Regions from separate parts of the Paracerasibacillus soli genome, predicted to be linked through region 2. Evidence: a T-box and tRNA genes for the amino acid it is inferred to sense, from the RefSeq annotation. Region 2 holds a T-box; the other holds one or more tRNA genes.
What was found. A T-box is a leader RNA that pairs with one kind of tRNA and senses whether it is charged. The one in region 2 lies ahead of alaS (alanine--tRNA ligase), so its partner is inferred to be a tRNA-Ala.
Positions count from the first base shown of each region.

Region 1: it has a tRNA-Ala gene. The T-box ahead of alaS (alanine--tRNA ligase) is inferred to sense a tRNA for this amino acid. The anticodon was not compared.

Region 1 covers NZ_JBHLWL010000061.1:10,676-14,111, forward strand. Annotated here, with positions in the region: gene ACFFIS_RS14580 (LysR family transcriptional regulator) at 1-186, opposite strand, end outside; gene ACFFIS_RS14585 (YeiH family protein) at 304-1,332, shown strand; tRNA gene ACFFIS_RS14590 (tRNA-Ala) at 1,473-1,545, shown strand; gene ACFFIS_RS14595 (hypothetical protein) at 1,795-2,202, opposite strand; gene ACFFIS_RS14600 (methyl-accepting chemotaxis protein) at 3,007-3,436, shown strand, end outside.
Region 2 covers NZ_JBHLWL010000010.1:102,473-105,908, forward strand. Annotated here, with positions in the region: gene alaS (alanine--tRNA ligase) at 1-2,032, opposite strand, end outside; T-box leader at 2,091-2,295, opposite strand; gene ACFFIS_RS03210 (AI-2E family transporter) at 2,348-3,415, opposite strand.

The DNA of each region.
Region 1 (3,436 bases), on a different contig from region 2:
AACTTCTCCAGCTTTGTTTAAACGGACATATTTATTTGTCCTTTCCAGTAGTCTTGTACCTACATCCTCTTCCAGCATACGAATGTACTGGCTCACAGCTGGTTGTGTCATATGTAGTTCTTTAGCGGCACGAGAAAAGTTTTCTTGTTCCACTACTGTCACGAATACGAGTAAATTTTTATCCAATTTCATCCCTACTTCCAATAGTATTATAACAGAATACTTATCATCATGATTACTATTATTTATTTTACTTATACAAGGAGAACACTTACAATTAATCTATAGTTAGGAGGCGATTCCATGAGTGTTCAACAAACACAACAACAAAATAAAAATGATAATACTGCACTAAAATGGGTTGTAGGTGTTGTATTTACATTTTTCATTGCATTTTTAGGCTACTTATTAGCAAAAGTACCTGGCTTTGATCATGTTGGACAGTTAGCAAGTGCCATCATCATCGCAGTCATATACCGTCAAATATTTGGTTATCCCGAAATAATCCGTAACGGCATCACATTTTCATCGAAAAAATTATTACGTTTTGCAATTATTTTATACGGTTTAAAACTTAATATTGATGTTGTTTTTCATGATGGACTTGGATTACTTGCCCGTGATGCAGTTATTATTACATTTGCCATCCTTTTTACAGTTTGGTTAGCAAAACGATTAAAAGCAGATTCCTCTATCTCTTTATTACTTGGGGTAGGTACAGGAGTTTGTGGTGCAGCCGCGATTGCAGCTATAGCACCAATTGTAAAGGCTAAGGATGAAGATACCGCCATTGGTGTAGGAATAATTGCCCTAATGGGTACTGTATTTGCTATTGGTTATACCATTATCCGACCTATTCTACCGCTTAGTGATGTAGACTATGGGATATGGTCAGGTATGAGTCTTCATGAGCTTGCACACGTTGCAATAGCAGCCGACCCAGCTGGTAAGGATGCATTAGCAATTGCATTATTAGCAAAGCTAGGACGTGTATTTTTGCTTGTCCCACTCAGCTTTATTTTCATTTATTTAATGAATCGTAAGAATAAAAATTCCAACACAAGCAATGCTAAAGTTGAATTTCCATACTTTTTATTAGGATTTATTGCGCTAAGTATTGTTGGTAGTTATGTATTAGGACCAATTATTCCTATTTCCAACCAAACTTTAGATACAATTTCTACTATTACAACATGGCTCTTAACTGCAGCAATGGTCGGATTAGGACTAAATGTAAGTATCAAGGATTTGCGTACTAGAGCATTAAAGCCGCTAATCGCAATGACAATCACTTCTGTTTTAGTATCCATTCTTGCGTACATCATTATTTAATAACAGAATCTACGTGCTATGAGGCTTTGCCTATTAGCACGTTTTTTACTTTAATCTGTGATTGCACATCGTTACCTACTTAAACAGCTTGAAATGTTCTCCATTCCATTATATAATAGGTTCCAGTTACTTAAATACATGGGGCATTAGCTCAGCTGGGAGAGCGCTTGCCTGGCAGGCAAGAGGTCAGCGGTTCGAGCCCGCTATGCTCCACTACTTGGAAACCCTTGGTATATCAGGGTTTCTTTTCGTTTTAGAGGGTTGATTTAAGAGGAACTTGGGGTGTCTCTGGTTCATAGACAATAAAGTGCAACTTAATATCAAATAGTCGCTCCTTCTCTAAATGCCTATCGTTACAATGTCCTGAGTGGTTGGTTCGTCACTAATATCCCATCCCAATAAGATTTAAAGTAAATCTAACTTTTTCTGAATTAACCTCGCACTCTTTAGCACCTTCATATATTAAAAGTTAAGTAAACCCATCCTTTTAAAAATTGTTGCTACAAGTAAAAACATAAAGGCTGCACCGCCAAATTGGATGCATAATTGACCGAAGACTGCTAATGAACCTTCCCCAAATCCAAAAAATAAGCGTACCGCACCTGCAGCGATAATACCACCCATTATATAAATAAGTGATATAGATACGAAGGAAAATTGCTTCTTTTGTTCTAAAAAATCTACTAAATAGGAATATGGAATACCTATTAATAGAAAAAACGGTACTGAATAAAACATGATAACAATCATACTGCTAAATAAAGGATACATTTCCCTTGTCTCTTGATCTGACATTAAATATGCTATTGTAGCAACAATCAAGCTAAACAAAAAACATGAAACTATAGCGATAATAATCTTTTTAACCATTCCCTCTCTCCCTTCATGACGTTTTTGTATCATTACATTTTATCACACTTTTTTATTCAGCATCGCCTATTTATTATAATTTTCACATTACCTGAGACCACGTATAAAATGAACATAGTGATGAGGGATTGATACCTCAAAATTTCCAATCTCTCATGTTATTATAGATTTGTGTTAACCATCCGCTGATAAAGCACAAGGCAATCATACTGACATCCATTTCAGCAGCTGGTTATTTTAGTCATGGATTTGGTCATGGATTTGGTCATGGAACTAGAAAGTAAAAGTTAAACAATACAGGACTCTATCGGACACAAGAGGTCAAATAACATTGCTACTTTGGGTTTTTCAAAGCTCCTCTAGGATATTACTGGAAACAACTCCGAGCCCCTATGCTCCACTACCATGAAACACCTACAAATTCACACTTGTAGGTGTTTTTTTGCGATTTAGAAGCGTTAGTACAAATGATATCATGATCCTTCTCTCATTATATTTTAAGAATGACGCTAGTTGTATGCACACATTAACGTGAAATGATTTCACTCATATTATTTGATTTGAAAAGTATATCGGAAGTCTATTAAATTAATTGATTTGCACTGAATAATAGATAATAAGATATGTATCCTAACCTAGCAGCAAAAATATCCCCTTTATTTTCCATCTATATTTCACAAAAAAACTTCATTATTATCTTAACTTTATACCTTTTCTTACCGAAAATAATGATGTTACATGATCACTCATCACTTCTTCACGTTAAGTACGTAAAAATATAATGATAAAGAGGAGCTCCCAAACATGGAACATCAAAGCACAAAAAGGAAAGGTTCTAGATTAGGATCTTTTTATGCAAACTCACTACAAAATAAAATATTAATTCCTTTTATTTTGCTTATCTTTTGTACTGGATTAGTTGCTGCTTTTATTAGTTACTTTTCTAGTGTAAAAAACACAACAAATGTCCTTAGTGAAAACGTCAAAGGTCAAATGGTAAGTATGGATGACACATTTGATATTTTCTTTTCGAATGTATCTAGTATATTAGATCGCTTTTCAACGAATCACTTACTAACGAACTATAACACGAAAGACAAAAATGAATTAATACAATCCTTTAAAGAAACAAAAGAAGCAACACCTTCATTAGTTTCCGTATATATGAGTACAAATGGCGGAGAATTTATTAATTATCCTACAACGAAAGCCGCCCACGACTTCAATGCAAAGG
Region 2 (3,436 bases):
CAGCTGAATTTCTAACATGACAACCGCCACATAATTCAAGACTATAATCACCAATTTCCACGACACGAACAATATCACCGTATTTTTCACCAAACAACGCCATTGCACCCATTGATTTTGCTTCTTCTATCGCTTTCTGTTCAATTTTAACAGGAATGGAAGCCCAGATTTTTTCGTTTACAATATGTTCAATTTTTTCCAATTCATCCGGGGTAACTGGACCAAAGTGAGAAAAGTCAAAACGTAAACGCTCCTTATCAACGAGAGAACCAGCTTGATTAACATGTGAACCTAGCACATCTTTTAATGCGCGATGCAATAGGTGTGTCGCTGTATGATTCTTCATAATGTCATTACGATCATCCTCAATAATGATCGCTTTTACTTCTTTTCCTACTTCTAACGTACCGCTTTGAATCTCTACATGGTGAATATGTTGCCCTTTTGGTGATTTTTTTACATCCTTTACAAGAACTTTTACTCCATCACCTAACAAGAATCCTTTATCCGCTACTTGTCCACCACTTTCAGCATAAAATGGTGTTTCATTTAAGACAACTAAAGCTTCTTCCCCTTCTTGAGCTTTGTTTACTGTTTCTTTATGATGAATGATTACTTCTACTTTAGACACGGTTTGTACATTTTCATAACCAACAAATGCACTTTCAACATCAAATAGCGATAGCAAATCATCTTGTACATGCATTGAGTCTACTTTTTGTCTTGCTTTTCTTGCCCGTTCCCGCTGTTTTTGCATCTCTGCTTGAAATGCTTCTTCATCAATTGTAAAACCGTGTTCAGCCACATATTCTACGGTTAGCTCTTTTGGGAAACCATACGTATCATAAAGTTTAAACACTTCAGTACCGGGAAATACGCTACTTCCCTTTTTCTTTTCTTTCTCAATTATATTTTCAAGAATTTCTAGACCATCATGTAAAGTTTCGTGAAACCGCTCTTCTTCATTTTTAATTACATTTTCGATTAAATTTTGTTGTTCTTTCACTTCAGGATAGTAGTCATTCATAATGTTGCCAACAACTTCAACTAATTGGTACATGAATGGTTCGTTAATTCCAATTACTTTAGCAAAACGTACAGCTCTTCTTAGTAACCTTCTTAAAACATAGCCACGACCTTCGTTTGAAGGTAGCGCACCGTCACCAATCGCAAAAGCTACTGTTCGAATATGGTCTGCGATAACTTTGAATGCTGTATCATATTCTTCACTTACACCATATTTTACGTTAGTCATATTTTCTACTTGTTTTATAATCGGCATAAATAAATCTGTTTCGAAATTATTAGGTACTTGTTGTAATACAGAAACCATTCTTTCTAATCCCATACCGGTATCAATGTTTTTCTTAGGTAATGGTGTATACGTATCATCTGGATTATGGTTAAATTGCGAAAATACGAGATTCCATATTTCCAAATAACGATCATTTTCACCACCAGGATATAACTCTGGATCATTTAAATCATTACCAAATGATTCTCCACGGTCATAAAATATTTCTGTGTTTGGTCCACTCGGGCCTTCCCCAATATCCCAAAAGTTTTCTTCTAGACGAATAATACGCTCTTTCGGTATTTTAATATCATTTAACCATATATCGTAAGCTTCATCATCTTCTGGATGTACTGTTACAGACAACAATTGCGGATCAAATCCAATCCATTTTGGACTTGTTAAAAACTCCCATGCCCACGTAATTGCTTCTTTTTTAAAGTAATCACCAATAGAAAAGTTCCCCAACATTTCAAAAAATGTATGATGTCGTGCTGTATAACCAACATTTTCAATATCATTTGTTCGAATCGATTTTTGTGCATTTACAATTCGCGGATTTTCTGGAATCACACGTCCATCAAAGTATTTCTTTAATGTTGCAACTCCACTATTTATCCATAACAAAGATGGATCATCGACCGGAACAAGTGATGCACTTGGTTCTATTTGATGTCCCTTTTCTGTAAAAAAATCTAGAAACATTTTTCTTACTTGTGCTGATGTTAATTGTTTCATTTTCTCTTCCTCCATCATTTTAAACTGAATAAAAAAAATCCCCTCACTGCTTCACTTTAGCAGGGACGAGATTATTCGCGGTACCACCCTCATTATGAACAAACATTGTTCATCACTCTACACATGTTAACGGTGTGCACCGGCGAGTATGAATCGCACTCCAGTATAGCTTTCCATGATTCTACATCCAGGATTTTTTTCAGCCAAGAAAATCCCTCTCTGTGGTGAGACTGTCATGTACTCCTTACCTTCAACGTATTAGTATTATTCATGTTCACTAGTTATGAACTATCATAAAAAAGATTAGGAAATCTGTCAATTTTTTCGACTTATCGTCATAACGTGGTTTGTCATTACTTTTATAATTGTTAAGATTGGTACGGCAAAAATCATTCCTAAAACCCCACTTATTTGACCACCTAAAAGCAGCACAAATATAATAATGATTGGATGAATTGCTGTGCTTTTCCCAACAATATATGGTGACAATAAATTTCCTTCTATTAATTGAATGATAAAAATTGCAATTAACGCGTAAATGACAAGTTTTGTTGATATCGTAATTGTAATCGCTAGTACTGGAATTGCTCCGATAATTGGACCGAAATACGGAATAATATTCGTTAAGCCCATGATAATAGCTAATAACAAGGGATACTTTATCCCCAAAAACTGAAATGCAATATAAGTAGTGAAGCCTACAAAAAAGCAAATGATGAACTGCCCTCTAATATAGCCACCTAAACTTTTGTCAATCGCATGTATCATATCACTACATTGCGCTTGATATCTTTCTGGTAATAAGCTTTTAACATAACTTTTAATCTTCTCATAATCATTTAGAAAGTAGAAAACTAGTACAGGTATGACTGTTAATAAAACGATTGTGTCAAATATTTTAGTGATACCGCCGATTATTTTCCCGATGAAGCTTTCAATATCTGTTTCTATTTTTGTAATAACTTGGTCCAACTTGTCATGGACTGCCTCTGGTAAAAAAGAGGTTGATTCATAAATTTGATAGATAACCGATTCGTACAATTGCAGCAACTGTGGTAAATGCTCATTAAAATCTCGTAACTGTTCAATAAATAGTGGATAAAACCAATATATAGAGAAACCAATACCACCAAAAAAGAATATGTATATGAACAAAATTGCAATGCTTTTCGGTATACGATGTTGATGAATTTTAAGCACAATCGGATAAAGTAAATATGCAAGCAAACAGGAGATTAAAAAAGGAGCAAATAGTTGCCACAAAAATGAAAAAAACGATTTATAAAAAGGAAAGAGTTTCACAAGTAAAAAAATAAATAAAAAGACAAAGATACCGGTTAATATCCAATATAAAAAGTTTAAAGCTTTATTTTTATGTATCATGAAGGGCCCAGCTCCGTTGCA